3 regions of the Paenibacillus sp. NPDC057886 genome follow, and region 1 is predicted to be linked to each of the others. Evidence: riboswitches for the same ligand, from Rfam matches in the RefSeq annotation. Region 1 holds a riboswitch; each other region holds the start of a gene.
The links. A riboswitch is a leader RNA that binds a small molecule or an ion and turns the genes downstream of it on or off. The one in region 1 is predicted to bind thiamine pyrophosphate.
Positions count from the first base shown of each region.

Region 1 (5,679 bases):
TCAGCACTTCTAACGCTGGTGATGAATGATGTGCATTTAAGGTCACGGCTCCATGTTCAGGAACTCTGTTACGCGTTGGAGTGGTTGCACCTTCATCCGGGGCAGCAGTTACCCGCTCGTTGTGTTCGGGTGTCATTTTGTCATCACTTCCTAACCTTTAGATGGGGCATATTTCAACATTATCGCTTCTGCGGCCGCCAGCGAACGAGCAATTTCTCAAGTAGGGCAATGAGCAGGAAGAGCAGCAGACTCAATGCCACAATAATCATGATTGCCACGAAAAGACGATCCGTCCGATAGGCCGATTTTTGCAGCATCATATAATAGCCGATGCCCTTATCTGCACCGATCCATTCAGCGATGATGGCACCCATGACGCTGTACGTAGCGGCAATTTTAATCCCCGAGAACACCGAAGGCAGCGCATGTGGCAGTTCGAGCTTCCAGAAAATTTGGCCACGTTTTGCACCAGCCATGCGCATATAGTTCATCATCGCCGCATCGGTGCGGGTCAACCCGTCCATGGCAGCTACAGCCACCGGGAAGAAGCAGACCAGGATGATGGTAATCAGTTTGGGCAGCAGTCCAAATCCGAACCAGATCAGCAAGAGCGGAGCAAGCGCGATGGTCGGTATATTTTGACTAAGAATAAGTAATGGATAGAGTGCAGATTTCAAAAATGGAATCAAATGCAGCACCATCGCAATCAGTAATCCCACGAGCGTACCTGCTGCGAACCCAATCAATGTCAGCTGGATTGTTGCCCATGCATGCATGCCAAGTCGATCGGCTTGGGACGCTGCTTCATGGGCGATGTCCGAAGGCGCAGGCAGCATCCATTTCTCAATATGGAATAGGGAGACGGCTCCCTGCCATATCGCTATAAAGAGAATAACCGCCACAAAGGGCGGCCATACGCTTTTCCAATAGGCATGCATTAGCGATATTTCTCCGTCAGGGTGTCCATGCTGAAGCCGCTTGGGCTATGGGCGATCTTGATCTGTGAGATGATGCTCGGACTGCCGGCTTCCACAAGAACTTCGTGCATTTTTCGGACAACCTCCAGCAGTTCCTCCAGTTCTCCCTCCATCGTGGTATCCAGTGGATTAACCTGATATTTCAAGCCGGACTGCTGAATAACTTCAATGGCACGATCAACGTAAGGATAAGAATTTTCGCCATTTGGCGTTTTGGGAATGACTTGAATGCTGAGTAGTGTACTTGCCATGAAAGATCACGCTTCCTTTCGGGTTAAATTGCATGAGTTAAACCAGCTTTACACTTTCCCACTCCGATTGCAGTACCCTCTTCCGATCACTGTTATCCCCGGATTTCTTTAACGATTTTTAACGGAGGAAATCCGGGGATAGCATATGCTTTCGAAGGAGCTTTCTTTCAGAAAGCTTTTAGGTGAGCGCTTCGCTTCTTCAGATGGGTTCTGCACTCTTCGTTCTGGTGTAATAAAAGTTAAACTTAAACAATTTTTATTGGGGTAGAAACTCGTTTGTATACGCCTTGGATACATCTACCTGCTCATCGAGCAGCTTTTTGCTAAACATCCAATCCGTGTAGTTCTGCCATACTTCCTGCTTCTGCTCACCCCAGCGCGGTGCGTCATCCTGATATTTCGGACTCAGCCACTTTTGGCTTGCCAGCACAAGGTCCTTATCCAGATCCGGTACGGCCTTGATCAGAATGTTGGCAGCGTCTTCGGGATGTTCAATCGCATATTGATATCCTTCGGAAGTTGCTTTCAAGAACGCTTTAACCAGCTCGGGATCGTTCTGAATCGTCTGTTCATTCGTCACGAGTACAGGTGTGTAGTAGTCCAGCGCTTCAGAATAATCCTTCACATATAGCATGTCGATCGGTTCGCCGCGCAGTTGGGCTTCAATACCCGTCCACGCGTAGAAAATCCAGGCAAAGTCGATATCGCGTTTTACAGCGGTGAAGAAGTCTGCATCGCCCATATTAATATTTTTGACTTTGGATACATTAGCGCCTTCGCCTTCCATAATGGACTGCATCACGGCTTCTTCTACCGGGGAGCCCCAGCCACCGTAAGTTTTGCCTTCAAAATCTTTGGGAGACTTGATGTTCCGATCTACCGGAGCGGCAAATCCGGACGTGTTATGCTGAATGACTGCAGCGATGGACACGAGCGGTACGCCCTGTGTGCGGGCCTGGGTCACACTCTCCTGATAACTTACGCCAAAAGGCACTTCGTTCGAAGCCACCATGGTATCCGCGCCTCCGGCACCTGGCTGTACAATCTCTACATTCAAGCCTTCGGCTTTGTAAAAACCTTGATCTACGGCCGCATACAGGCCGGTATGATTCGTATTTGGTGTCCAGTCCAGCACCACTTTAATGTCCTTGAGGGCTGCGTTGTCACCTTCATTGCTGTTTTCGGTGTTGCTGCTGCCATTTTCTCCTGAAGGTGCAGCTTCTTTGCCGCCACATGCGGCCACAGCCACTAGTAGTACGCACAAGAGCATTAGGCCCATCATTTTACGCCATCTCATCTTCATTTCTCTCCTTCATGTTGTCCGGCCAGTGGCACGGGGTACTCCTTGGCTTCATATCCAAGCTTCTTGCATAAATCAACAGATTTATACCAGCTATGATCCGGATGACGTCACTTTTTTTTAGCTCTCTGACTATAGAAAAGAACATTAAAAAAGCGCCCCGGTAATCCGGGACGCGTGCAGGCGTTAGAGATGTGGCACTCAGCAAAGAGGCTGGGCCAATTCGATATACTCCGATTCCTACGCTGGCATGATCCAGATCAGGTCTAAGGGTCAGTATCTTGGTGGGATACACTCTCAGCCGGCCTATTCCGACTCCCCTGGGAAACTATGAAGTTACGGGCATTACTAGGTGTAATTATAGGCCAGAGGCCCATGCATGTCCAGTCAGGAACTGGATAGAGGAGATGGATGCGATAATCAAACAGGCCATCATACATGTGTATAACAGCCTGTTAAGATGTGTTATTTTCAATAATTATCGTGGCGAATCATATAAGGAAATCTGACTGAGTGCAAAAGCATCGGATTTCGGGTCATAGCCTACCTGTTTCTGAGTGGTTTCCAGATTCAATCGTTTAAACCGATTATTCGAGATCCCATGCAGTATGGTGAAGGGCTCCAGATCTGGAGCTGTAATTGCTTTGAACATCAAATCACACAAGTCAGCCGGACTAATATACGCGCTCATATCCCTTGCCTCCAGCGCTGGTCCATCCGGTTGAAAATCATCATATGCACCTATACGTATTGCTACACTTTGTAAACCTTCGGTATACGCAAAATAGGAAGCGAGCGATTCTCCAAAACATTTGCTAACCCCGTATAAATTTCGTGGGCGTGTCGGCATGTCCGGATAGACTTGAGCATCAATGGGATACCCCTCGATCGTCTGTGCACTGCTTGCCAGAATGATTCTCCGCACACCTTGGTCTTGAGCTGCACGGAATACATTAAATGTACCCTTGATATTGATATCCAACAACGATTCATAGAACCCGGCATGCGGGGAAGGATCGCCTGCCAGATGTACAACCACATCCATGCCTTCGCAAGCGTGCTGACAGGCTTCGGGATCTGTCACATCCAGTGTCATAATCTCATGGCTTGTCCCTTGATACGTATGCAGTCTATCGATATTCAAATCCGTTAGTCGCAGGTGAAATGCTTCTGACAAGTGTTGGGACAAGTCACGTCCAATTTTTCCGGCTGCGCCGGTAATTAAAATGTTCATAAATCAGCTCCAATTCTTAACGCTGGAAGAACTCAATCCATTCCTTTTCAGGTCCATAGATGAAGAAATAACGGTAACCGTTAGGCAGTGTAATAATCTCTCCATCAATAAACTCGGCCTCGGTTTCCTTAATGCGGTTGTACTCAGACTCAAGGTCATCGACATGGATGGCAAAATGGTGCACCGTACCTTCGGAAGGCAGCTTGTCGCTGTATCCCTGAATCAACTCAATCTCGGTCTCATGGCTTCCGTTGAAGCCGAGAAAGGCGAGCTGAATGACACCGTTGGTATGGGTTACCCGGTCTTTCAATTCAAGACCAACAATCTCCGTATAGAAACGCAGCGTGGTCTCCAGATCACGAACGGCAATGCCGACGTGGTCAATGCGCTTTTGAAAACTCATTATCCAAATCCTCCTTATATGTAGAGAATAATTCTACCATTTTAAGGGATATGATAGGGCTCTAATACGAGGTTGTCAAATCCGATTTTAATTTGGAAAAATTATATTTGTTCACAGAATGTTCACTTATGTGGAGGGGTTCGTCATCTCTATAATTACGAAGGTAAACAGAGAGGATGAGAGAATTGCCAACAACGAAGAAAGAACAGATTGTTTTTGGAATGATGATGTGCACAGGGATGGTCGTCGTCATGATGACCTTCAATTTATGGCACAATGGGTTATTGAGCAAGATGTCCGCGCTTGAAATACTGCTTCAGTTCATATTGTGCTTTATCATTGCGTTCCTGGTGGAGTCCTTCATTGTCGGACCTGTAGCGAGAAAAATTGCATTTTCCTTACCTTTTGACAAGTCCAGCAAAATCTTGGGTGTGCTCGCTATGTCATTTTTCATGGTTATTGGGATGGTCCTGATCATGTCCTTGTACGGAATGATTTCCGCTTATCTTGCGAATCAGTTAAGTGGAGCATCCGTACTAAGTACGTATCTTCATACGATTGCTCGTAATTTCAGCCTGGCGCTTCCTTACCAAATTATTATTCTGGGACCGCTCGTTCGATATGTATTCAGTAAATTCATTAAGGATAAAGGGCGTGTAGTTCCTTCAACGTAAATAACGTTAGTTCCGATTTAAATCACCTGAAAGTATTTCCTGGGCAATCGTCAACTGCTCTAAGATAAAAAAGGAATTGTTCATTTTTAAATTAATAAAGGCCTCATAGCATTCATCGCTACGAAGCCTATCTTTTTACAGCTAAGATTCATTGGATCTAATTTATCATCTGTTCCGTAGATGTTACGATGCTGAGCTTACAGTATGCCTGCGCTGCCATTGATACGCGATCACGCTGATAATGAGCAGACCGACTGCAAAAATGGCAAGCATCCATGCGGACTGGTTCACTTCCAGATGATCCAGACTCCAGCCTGTAACCAAAGGCAGAATGGCACCGCCAACACCACCTGATGCAATCAGGATGCTGGGTGTCGATTCCTCTGTACCAGGCAGCATTTTGCTGGCGAAGACGAGGGCAATGGAGAAAACGCCCGATAGTGCAAGCCCGAGTAACAGAATGATTAGAAATGCCGACCAGATCTGGTTGGTAAAAGGAAAAATCATCAACAGTACAACTGCTGCAAGGCAACTGTACAGAACGTAGACGCGATATTGGAATTTCTCCGCAATATATCCGGCAAACAGTCGTCCAACAGACATGGCGATCCAGAAGCAGGTAACACTAAGCGCGGCACCTGCTTCCTTCATGTTCATTTTCTCAATCAGAATGGCTGGCATGAAGTTGGCAAGGCTCATTTCGGTGCCGACATAGAGAAAGAAAAATAGAACAAATAAAGACAGAAGAGCCAAATTGCGGCCATGATAGGTTGAACGAGTTGACTTAATATCTCCAGGATTCGTTCCATTTGGCGATTCAACAGCGTGAGCGCGTCCAGG
Region 1 covers NZ_JBHVMZ010000007.1:359,198-364,876, reverse strand. The annotation lists gene ACFVQB_RS24660 (ABC transporter ATP-binding protein) at 1-136, opposite strand, end outside; gene ACFVQB_RS24655 (ABC transporter permease) at 180-938, opposite strand; gene ACFVQB_RS24650 (thiamine-binding protein) at 938-1,228, opposite strand; gene ACFVQB_RS24645 (ABC transporter substrate-binding protein) at 1,485-2,525, opposite strand; TPP riboswitch at 2,748-2,860, opposite strand; gene ACFVQB_RS24640 (NAD-dependent epimerase/dehydratase family protein) at 3,007-3,762, opposite strand; gene ACFVQB_RS24635 (VOC family protein) at 3,779-4,165, opposite strand; gene ACFVQB_RS24630 (DUF2798 domain-containing protein) at 4,351-4,839, shown strand; gene ACFVQB_RS24625 (MFS transporter) at 5,023-5,679, opposite strand, start outside.

Region 2 (5,679 bases), on a different contig from region 1:
ACACGGAGACTCCTTGGTTCTATGCTTTTCGCGATATTTATAAAGAGCATGGACTTGAACTGGGCCTGGAGCTTTGGTCAAAAAATGTAGGGACATCGTTTGAAGAATTTCATCCTTTTCTATACCTGGAGCAAGCGCTGCAAAAACCGATCGATCACGATCATATCAAGCTGCTCTCTGAACAGAAATACGAAGCATACCTGGGACAAGCAGCCATTCTTCCAGGCGTGCATGAGCTGCTGCAGTCAGCCCGTAAAAAAGGGATTGGGCTTGCCGTTGCTTCCAGCTCTACCCGGGATTGGGTTCATGGTTATTTGCGTACACTCGGCATTTTCGAACTATTCGATGTCATTCATACGGCCGAGGACGTCAAGCGGGTTAAACCGGACCCGGAATTGTACCTGCTTGCCCTGGAGAGTCTCGGGATCGGGGCATCCGAAGCGGTTGTGTTTGAAGACTCGCCGAATGGACTGAAGGCAGCCAAAGCCGCAGGGATTCGCTGTGTCATTGTGCCTAACGAGGTAACGCGTAATTTGGAATTTTCGAAGTATGATCTGCGGTTAACCTCGCTGGCAGAGATCACGATGGAGATTCTTTAACCCTTGTATTGCTTGCGTAACTCAATAGGGGAGATTCCTTCATATTTTTTGAATACGGATCCAAAATAACTGGCGCTGTTGAAACCGACAGCCCGGGCAATCTCGTGGGCCGTTATTCCAGCGTCGTGGACGAGCATTTCCTTGGCTTTCAACAACCGATATCGTGTCAGATAATCAAGCGGAGTCATTTGGAATTCCTTTTTGAATATCCGATTTAAATGTTGTTCGGTGACGTCCATTTGCTGAGCCAGCATGGAGAGCGAGATATCCTGATGATAATTTTGCTTGATAAAAGTAACAAGTCCGGCCAGCTTTAATCGTGCATCCGAGCGTTCATAAGCACCATAACGATCTCCATCAATCGTTAATCTGACCAGAAGCATGTATAGCAATGCCGATACGTGCCAGATCTGATCCTTGTGCCGGGACTGCAGCGCCAACGTTATTTCATGCAACAGGATATGAAGCATTCCATCCGGCTTGAAGGCGCGCAGCTCCCCGATCTGCAAGGTATGCAGAAACCGGGGCAATAAATAGCCATTAAAGGACAGACAATCGAACAACAATGAATCACTCAGATTGTCGTAACGGTATGTCACCTCCGGGAACATAATAAGAGTGGTTCCTTCCCGGATCGAAAACTCATGATTTTGGGCTGCGATTTTCCCTGTTCCTCCGATACACTGCACAATACTGTAATCCCGTGAATGGCCGTTCCAATTCATTAATTCATCTACGGTCAGCTGGTTTTGACCTGTAATCATAAGCGGCATATCGGTATCCAGCGAATTCCCCATACTAGGTTTCGGCATCGTTGTGTTATTCCTCATTTCGTGAAAGATCGTGGCGTAAATGGCGTGTATACAGCGTTAAAAGAAAATTGATTTGAATTATATTACATAAATAACATTAATTTATACGGTCTATTTAATTCGACAACCCTCTTATCGAAAACCTTTTAGGAATATGTTTTGCGATGTCGATGCCTTGCCATTATCAGACCAAACAGTATACGCTATAATGGATACAGTGATTTAGGAAAGGGATGCAGTCATGAAGAAAGTCATCGTCGTAGGATCAGGAATTCTTGGGGCTTCCACAGCGTATCAATTGGCAAAGCGGTGTGCGGAAGTTCTTATTATAGACCGGAAAGATTGGGGACAGGCTACGGATGCTGCTGCCGGGATCATCTGTCCCTGGTTATCTCAGCGCCGCAACCAGGATTGGTATCAGCTTGCCAAGGCAGGTGCACGTTTTTATCCCGGATTAATTGAAGAACTCAAAAGTGAAGGGGAAACGGAAACAGGATATGCTCAAGTGGGTGCGCTTAGTATTCATACGGATGTGGAGAAAATCAACAAGATGCAGGAGCGGGCACACCTTCGTAAAGAAGATGCACCGGAGATTGCGGATATTACCCGTCTGGATGCAAAAGAAACCCATGAGCGTTTTCCTCTTCTGGAGGAAAACGTTCAGTCAGTCTACATCAGCGGTGCTGCGCGTATCGATGGACGTGCACTGCGTGATGCCTTAATCCGATCGGCACAGCGAAATGGAGCGGTCCTGATGAATGGGGACGCGGCACTTCAATTTGAATCGGACCGGGTGACCGGAGTCGTTGTTGACGGTAAAATCATATCGGCTGACGAGGTTATTGTGTGTGCCGGCGCTTGGGCGAGTGAACTGTTCAAGCCTTTGGGCATTGATTTCAAGGTTCATTATCAGAAGGCGCAAATTATGCATTTGCAGGTTCACAATCGAGAAGACACTGGAAACTGGCCTGTAGTCATGCCTCCTTCGGATCAATATCTGTTAGCCTTTGATCAACAGAAGATTGTGATCGGGGCGACTCACGAAAATGATATTGAAGGCTATGATACAAGAGTAACCGCAGGAGGAATGCAGGAAATTTTGAATAAAGGGTTGGAACTGGCTCCCGGTTTAGCTGATAGCACGTTTGAGGAAGTAAGAGTAGGATTCCGTCCGTTTACACCGGGTTTTCTTCCGGTAATGGGTGCTGTTCCTGGTTGGGATGGTTTGATCACAGCTAACGGGCTTGGAGCGTCCGGATTAACGATGGGGCCTTTTATTGGAAGTCAACTGGCCAAGCTGGCTTTGGGTATGGATTTGGATATCGATATTCAGCCATATGACCTTGGAAAAGCAATGGATGATCAGAAATGAGGTGAACTATGACATATTCACAGCGCTTAACTCACGGCAACTCCTCAGACATCATCTATCTGGAGCACCAGATTGGCATCGCCGAGGAGGAATTGGCAAAAGCCGAGGAAGAGCGGAGGGTATATGAATCGGACTTAAATCAGTTAAGGATGTCTCCAGCGTATCATTCAACTTCAGCGACAAACGTCTCTAATGAGCAACAATTGGTGGATGAGTTAAACAAATTGCAAAGTATGATTAAGGATATCCGCATTCGACTTAAGAACTTGCAAGAAGATTTAGGGGAACTTGAAGATTAATAGGAATGGTTTGACATTTGGAAAAACACATGTTGTAATAAGCCTGAGCTATTTGCAGGGGGACTGTTCGCAGTTGAGAAGGTTAAAACCTGACCCTTTGAACCTGTTAGTTAATACTGACGTAGGGAGCAAATGACATGTACTCATGTTATTTTGCCCTTGCCGAAAATAGGACAAGGGCTTTTTGGTTTGCATTTTGGATGAGAGAACGCGATAGCTGGATTGAAGATGGGACATTATCATTTTAATAAAAGGAGACATGATCATGTCATTTTCAAGAACGTTAAAAGATAAGTCCAGAACCGTATGAGAAGATGGATACAACCATCCTTTTTTGCACGAAATGGGGAAAGGTACACTGGATCAGGAAGCGTTTAAGTTTTATCTTCTTCAGGACTATACATATCTGATTGAATATGCGAAGATTTTTGCCATGGGTGCGGTGAAGGCGATAGATGAAAAACTGATGACAAACTTTACGGTGATTCAACACGCTATTCTGTACGAAGAAATGGATTTGCATCGAAATTACATGAATGGATTTGGGATTACGCTGGATGAAAATTATGCAAGTGATGAATTCCGCGACTCATTCGAATGGTTCTATGATACACTGGATGCATTATGTGAACATAAAACCGAGCAGGAACTGGAAGCCGTTGAAGACATATTCAGAAGAAGTGTTGAATTTGAATATCTGTTCTGGGATATGGCTTATAAACGGCAACTCTCGTACTTCTGATGAATGCAATCTACTACAACCAGAGATAAGGATGAACATACAGATGGACAATCGTGGAGAACGTATCTATTTACGATTTTTGAACGTGGAGGACGCGCCGTCACTGCTGGATTTGCAGTTCCGTAACCGGGCTGTTTTCGAAGAAATATCGGCAAGTGAACGATCGGATACATTCTATACACTGGAGGGCCAGATCTCTCTTCTTGAAGGTTGGAACAAGGCCAGGGAAGAAGGGAAACGTTACTCTTTCGGGATCTTCATGAACAATACACATGAGCTCATTGGAGAGATTTCTCTATTTGAACTTGAACTGGATTCCACCACCAAATGGATTGTTGGTTATGTGCTCGATCAGGTGCAGAATGGCAAGGGATACATGAGCGAAGCCCTTCGGCTAGCACTGGATTTTGCCATGAATGAAGCGGGAATAAAACGAGTGGAGGCAGGTGCGCTGCCCGACAATGCCGGATCGATTCAAGTGCTTCGCAAGGCGGGTTTCCAGGAGACGGACCGCCAGAATATTAAAATCAAGGGAATTTGGAAGGAACATGTGATGTTTGCAGTCGATTTGCAGTAGATTATTAGATGTCTTGACGTGAACCACCCAAATCATCCAGGGGGAGCTTATGAATAAACGGAAACAAATGTTATTGGACTCAGCGCTTGTACTCTTTGAAAAATATGGGGTGACCAACACCTCCATTCAAATGATTCTAGACGAGTCAGGTGTGTCCAAAGGGACATTTTATAAATTCTTTGGTTCAAAGGATGATTGTATTCTAGCCATTCTGGAGCAGCGTGTACAGGAGGACATGAAGATTCGCAAAGATTTGGAGAGCCAAAGCTACGCTTCCGATTTTGACTTGCTGGTGGATCAGATTATGGTGCCGATGATTTTGCCGGAAAAAAAGCTGGTTGTGGAGTTATTCTGGACAGGCTTCTACTCTGGAGAATGCGATCTGAAAAATTTGACCCGCATGCAATTAAATTGGTTATCTGAACGGCTGGTCCAGGTATTTGGTGAAGAATTGAAACCCTTTTCTTATGAAGGTGCTATTTTTGGCTTTGGCATGATCCATCAAATCTCGAACATGTGGAGAAACTTCCATCTTGACCAACCGGATTGGAACCATCTTGTGCCCAAAATCCTGAACTACATTGAAATTTTGCTTCGTTCCATGCTGGAAAGACAAGAACATATTATTGATTTTCCAAGTCTTTCGATAATCGCTCCTGATTCCAAAGAAATTGTTCTGGATAAAAACAACCTGATTGTGGGTCTTCAGAAATTCAGTCATTCCATTCTCCACTCAGAAGTGTCTATTAAAGCGAAAGAACTGACCAAAGGGCTGCTTGCTTTAGTTGAGCAGAAAGAAATCAATATTTCCATGTTGGAAGTAACGCTGCAGGCGTATCAAACGGAATTTGAATTGTCTTCTCTGCATTCTGAGGCTAGCAGGATTGTCAAAGTTTGCAGGTCGTATCTCGAACAAATCAGACAGCTCCCGATGGAGAGCACCAAATAAAATGTTAGCGCAGAAGTTCTCACTAAAGTGGAGAAGCTATTGCTTATTTTTTATTATGTAATACAAAAAAAGCGGCAGATTGGACGTGAAGCTTAAGGTCCTGATCTGCCGCTTTTTGTATTACATGCAATAGACGTCTCTACATGATGTAATTCATGTAAATGTTATGCTTAATTTGTATTCATCGAGACTTTTTGTCTGACAGGTTGCTTAGCGTCTTCCTCCGTTGCTTGTTTGGTACGTTTAATGAAGAAGGAGAGTAGTAATCCGAGAACGGCAATGCCGATAATGACAACATAAGCATCATTAATTCCCTGGATCATGGATTC
Region 2 covers NZ_JBHVMZ010000001.1:1,109,194-1,114,872, forward strand. The annotation lists gene ACFVQB_RS04940 (HAD family hydrolase) at 1-599, shown strand, start outside; gene ACFVQB_RS04945 (AraC family transcriptional regulator) at 596-1,411, opposite strand; gene ACFVQB_RS04950 (NAD(P)/FAD-dependent oxidoreductase) at 1,653-2,783, shown strand; gene ACFVQB_RS04955 (hypothetical protein) at 2,792-3,082, shown strand; TPP riboswitch at 3,129-3,227, shown strand; partial or broken gene ACFVQB_RS04960 (thiaminase II/PqqC family protein) at 3,414-3,629, shown strand; gene ACFVQB_RS04965 (thiaminase II/PqqC family protein) at 3,615-3,824, shown strand; gene ACFVQB_RS04970 (GNAT family N-acetyltransferase) at 3,868-4,401, shown strand; gene ACFVQB_RS04975 (TetR/AcrR family transcriptional regulator) at 4,451-5,350, shown strand; gene ACFVQB_RS04980 (DHA2 family efflux MFS transporter permease subunit) at 5,521-5,679, opposite strand, start outside.
Region 2: another riboswitch for thiamine pyrophosphate. It lies ahead of ACFVQB_RS04960 (thiaminase II/PqqC family protein); the one in region 1 lies ahead of ACFVQB_RS24645 (ABC transporter substrate-binding protein).

Region 3 (5,679 bases), 300 kb from region 1:
CTGCTCGTCTTGGTCACATGACTCAGGAATGTGGAGACACGGCGCAGATATTCCTTTGGATGCTCCCGGAAGATCAGCTCATGGTGCGCACCATCTACAATCCATTCATCGGAATACGGATTGGTCTGGTTGGCAGCGAGCAGCTCCGCAATGGGGTAAGGAGCTTTCTCATCTTCGGTACCATGGATGAAGAAAATCGGGAAAGGATAATCTTCTTTTTTTACTTCCTGATACGGAATTTGCTGCAATCCGGTCCCGTTCAGAATCGGGAACAGCAGGTTCATAATCTCCAGCGTAGGCTGACGCGGAAGATCTATCTGATTATGGATGTTGTGATACAGCGTATCCGGCTCAAGCAGGAATGTGCTGTCCAGAATCATGGCATCCACATCTTTGGTAATAAGCCCAGTCTGCAAGGCTGTGCCTGCACCCATGGAGAACCCCCACACGACAAGCTCCTGAGCTCCGCGCTGCTTCGCAAACTGGATTGCACCGAGCAGCTGCTGGGACTCGGCTTTGCCGCCTGTGGCGACAGCTTTGTTCACCTGTGAAGCGAAACCGTAATCGAACATCACCACATTGAAGCCGAGTTGGTGAGCATAATGGGCCAGGTCATACATTGGTACCCAGGTCTCTTCACGATTCGCACCATATCCATGGCTGAATATGATGGTTTTGTTAGCATTATCGTCAGCCGGAATATACCAACCCTGCATCGTTCGACTGCCGTCTGCTGCCGGGAACGTGATGTCTTGATACTTCATGTTCTTCGCCTGCATGGGATTGGAGAATACAGGCGCTACAGTTGGATTGGATAATACCCAAGCAATATAACCGTGTAGTGCAATGAAACAAAAGAGCAGAAAAAAAACAACGGAGAGCAACAACGCCACGACAATATGTTTGAACCGGATCAGCCTCGGTGATAACGAAGAAGGCAGATCTGACACTTTCGTTTGCAGCGGGGCTTCGCTCTGGGATGTCGGATACATGATTGCCCCTCCTTTAAAAATCAAATGAAGATAACAACGAATCGAACAGAGCGGATAAATAATTTTTCTGACTACTTATGAAGCAAAATCTTAATTTAATATATCTTTATCGTATGTTCCAATATAGTCAAAGTCAATTGATTGGAGGCATTTGTTACGCAATTGTTATATAGTTCTGAAGATATCTGGTTAACATTTCCTTAGGGTGCAAATAGCAGGGGATTTTAATTTATAAAAAGAAAATATTTACAAATATCCCTATTCCAAATGGCGCTTTTTGGTTTACAGATGAGACCGTTTCTCATATAATTTATGTAACCAAGTTTCATGTGATGAAACATGAGGAGGGCAACTTGCCATGGAAGACCGAAAGTTAACCGTCCGGGCTGTAGAACGGGCGCTGGATATATTATTGTGTTTTACAACCCGCAGTGATCTGGGGCTCACAGAAATTGCCAGCCAGATCGGCCTGCACAAAAGTACAGTCCATCGTCTGATGGCTACTTTGGAGGACAAGGGGTTCGTGATTCGGGATGCAGCCACCGAGAAGTATCGACTTGGCATACGCATCTGGGAACTGTCTGCCCATATGTCTCGCAGCGATGATCCTGCTATTCTGCTACTGCCTGCAATGGAGCGGCTCAGAGATCGACTGGGCGAAACCGTGAGCTTATATCTGCGTGATGGCAGTGAGCGGATTCGAATTCAAGCCGTACAGAGTGATCAGGCGATTCGTCGTGTAGCTCCGGTGGGCGTCAGACTTCCGTTATCCGTGGGAGCATCCAGCAAAGTGCTGATGGCTTTTGCTACCGAAGAGGACCGCGAAGATCTGATGAATGGGCCGGAGTGGCCGGTATTTATCGATCCCAAAGTATATTTGGCACAGATGAAAGACATTCTGGAATATGGCTACGCAACAAGTTATGAGGAACGTGAACCGGGAGCCGCGGCAGTATCTGTACCGATCATGGATCGGAAAGGCAACATTGCTGCTGCCCTGTCCGTATCCGGGCCTGTTAGTCGCCTCTCGCAGGAGACGTTGCATGAATACGCTCCTGTGCTGAAGGAAGCTGCTACACAGATGGGACTTATGTTATCCTGATTTTATGTTCTGGAATATAAAGGTTGTTTTTATGATTCGGTTGCGCTACTCTGTAATGGACGGCCCAACGGGGTCAGCATAATTGAATATGAATCTGCGGCTTAGATGCTGCAACTTGTTAACGTTACTGGGGGAGTCCGAATTGTCCGGACTGAGACGGAATCGCATGAGATTCCGGACCCTTTGCACCTGATCTGGATCATACCAGCGTAGGGAAGTAATCGGCGATACGACCACGAACACCATATGATGTGACCTATGGATGGACTCCGTTAAGGCGTCTGTATTAGGGGCGTTATTGGTGATGGACATAAGCCGGTTCCCTTGGGAACCGGCTTTTTTTATACAGTAAACAGGCGGAAGCTGGTGTCAGAGCTGCTTTTGGATAAAGAGCTGGGAGCCATTGGCGAGCATTGGGGTGGATATCTTTTGCCTCGACTGTCTGTATTACTTGAAGTGTATGTCCCTATTTTGTGTTGTATGGTCGCTCTTTCTTTTTCTATGCTGTGGATGATTTTGGACCCGTGCGCAAGCATTTCAATCCAGGCGATCACCAATGAGGAGGAGACAAGAGCGATGAGCACAGGAAAACAAACGGGACAAGAAGCGATGGGACAGGACAAGCAGGATCAGCAGTTGGCAAAGGAAAAAGGTACGGTGGGGCGGGTTCAGCCCTTCCCGGGCAGCCGCAAAGTGTACATTCATGGCTCACGACCGGACATTGCTGTACCGGAGCGTGAAATTGCCCTTCATGACACCAATACTCCCCAAGGGGTGGAGCATAACGAACCGCTGCGTGTCTACGATACGAGCGGGCCAATGACCGATCCCGAATTTCATGCCGATATCCGGGCAGGTCTGCCGGCGCTGCGTACCCGCTGGATTACGGAGCGTGAAGATGTTGAAGCCTACCAGGGACGAACGGTAAGACCGGAGGATAACGGACTGAAACCGGGAGGGAAGCGAACTGGAGCCGAGAAGTATCCAGGCTTGCGTGGTAAACCATTACGGGGACAGGCAGGGCGCAGCGTGACCCAAATGCATTATGCACGGCAGGGAATGATCACGCCGGAGATGGAGTTCGCCGCTATTCGTGAAGGGGTGGAGCCGGAGTTTGTACGGCAGGAGCTGGCGAGTGGCAGAGCCATCCTGCCGTCGAACATCAATCACCCGGAGAGTGAGCCGATGCTGATCGGGCGTCATTTTCATGTGAAGATCAATGCGAACATCGGAAACTCTGCGGTATCTTCTTCCATCGAGGAAGAGGTGGAGAAGATGACTTGGGCGGTACGTTGGGGTTCGGATACGGTGATGGATCTTTCCACAGGCAAGGACATTCATACAACCCGCGAATGGATCATCCGCAATTCACCTGTACCAATTGGAACAGTACCGCTCTATCAGGCGCTGGAGAAGGTCAATGGGGAAGCCGAAGCACTGACCTGGGACTTGTATCGTGACACGCTCATAGAGCAGGCAGAGCAGGGTGTGGACTACTTTACGATCCATGCAGGCGTGCTGCTGCGATATATTCCGATGACCGCCAAGCGCATGACGGGCATTGTGTCACGGGGCGGGTCCATCATGGCAGCATGGTGCCTTGCGCATCATCAGGAGAATTTTTTGTATACCCATTTTGAAGAAATCTGCGAGATTATGAAAAGGTATGATGTAGCCTTCTCTCTCGGAGATGGACTCCGCCCAGGCAGCATCTATGATGCCAATGATGAAGCCCAGATGGCGGAACTGGCTACGCTCGGCGAACTGACACAGATTGCATGGAAGCATGATGTGCAGGTGATGATTGAAGGTCCGGGACATGTGCCGATGCACAAGATTAAGGAGAATGTCGATCTCCAGATGGAGATTTGCAAAGAGGCGCCTTTCTATACGCTGGGACCGCTGACGACCGATATTGCACCAGGCTATGACCATATTACCTCAGCCATTGGAGCGGCGATGATCGGTTGGTTCGGAACGTCGATGCTCTGTTATGTTACGCCAAAAGAGCATCTGGGCCTGCCCAATAAGGAGGATGTGCGGGAAGGGGTTATCGCCTACAAGATCGCTGCTCATGCCGCTGATCTGGCGAAAGGTCACCCTCGTGCCCAGCGGCGGGACGATGCGCTGTCCAAAGCACGGTTCGAGTTCCGCTGGCGCGATCAGTTCAACCTGTCACTCGACCCGGAACGTGCGCTATCCTACCACGATGAGACGTTGCCGGCCGAAGGGGCTAAGGAAGCCCATTTCTGCTCCATGTGCGGGCCGAAATTTTGCAGCATGCGCATTACGCAGGATATTCGTGCCTTTGCCGCGGACAAAGGTTTGTCCGAAAATGAGGCTGTGGCAGCGGGCATGTTGGAAAAGGCTGAGGAATACCGGACCCGCCCTTAGGCGTCGTTACAGCGCAATCTGGGCGGCCTGACATAGTGAAAAGCCGTTCCTCTCCGTGATTGCGGAGACGAGCGGCTCTTACTTGGTATGTGGTACGTACACTTCATTTCGAAGGACAAGGATTACGACACAACATATTTTATCAGTTATAGGTTGATTGTCTCACAGGTGTTTAATAAAATGAATATAAGTAAAAACAAATAAGAGTAGCCAGGCCAATGGCTACTCCTGCACAGCATTTGCGGTAGGTATTCCTCCAAGTGCAGCATAATTCAGACGAAGTGACCCGTCAGGCCGTCAACCTGTGGCGGGTCACTTCTTTTTACGGTCGATGTATGTCAGGAGCGCAATAATTAACATTGCGAACACGATTACGTCGTTGAAAGAGAAGTTCATAGGATCACCTCCCACCGGAGGCAACCTATTTCCCACCACAAATTGGCTGTACAAAATAATTATGCCATTCGAAAGTCTCTCATTCGAGAGTCTTTTTATTTTGCTTCATGAGCTCAACACTTAACGCTGGGCCAAGCTCAAATTCTTCTCCAAGTACGCCGCAAGTGATGCTAGCGGACTATAAATCGCAATGCCTGTGTTTGCTGTGACCCGGGCTGCTGCGGGAGCCATGGACAGTTGAGCGGCGACTACCGTGCTATCCGGGTACTGCTCACCAAGTTGCAGTAATCCGGTGCTCACCGCAGCAAGATAGCCTTCCTTATCACCTCGCATAATTAACTCGAATGTCCCCGGAATCAGTGCAGCTTCAGTCTCAACTGCTTCGATCCCATTTCGCTGCCCATCCCCATCTTTTTGCTGCAAAGCCTGATTCACCCGCGCCATCGTTCCCTCAATCGTTGCGGGGTTGGTAAACGCTAGGATGTATTCACCAGGATTCTGCTGCATTTCCACAAGTAATGGATCATCAATGCCAACCACGGGCACGGGAACATACTGTGCCACCTGCTCAAGTACGACCGCAAACAGGGTACAGGTGACGAGGATGGCATCTGCATGGCAGTGCGCGATCCATTGCAGCGTTTGTGAGACTTTCTCATGCGTAACTGCCTCGGTGAAATCAGCATCATGTTTGAGGCGATCCAGACCCGGATCGACATAATGTACAAGTTCAACCTCATAAGGAGCGAGAGCTTCTTCAATCAGTGCAATATTGGAATAGTGAGCGTGAAAACA
Region 3 covers NZ_JBHVMZ010000007.1:62,185-67,863, reverse strand. The annotation lists gene ACFVQB_RS23255 (alpha/beta hydrolase) at 1-992, opposite strand, end outside; gene ACFVQB_RS23250 (IclR family transcriptional regulator) at 1,351-2,094, shown strand; TPP riboswitch at 2,214-2,327, shown strand; gene thiC (phosphomethylpyrimidine synthase ThiC) at 2,704-4,488, shown strand; gene ACFVQB_RS23240 (aspartate/glutamate racemase family protein) at 5,005-5,679, opposite strand, start outside.
Region 3: another riboswitch for thiamine pyrophosphate. It lies ahead of thiC (phosphomethylpyrimidine synthase ThiC); the one in region 1 lies ahead of ACFVQB_RS24645 (ABC transporter substrate-binding protein).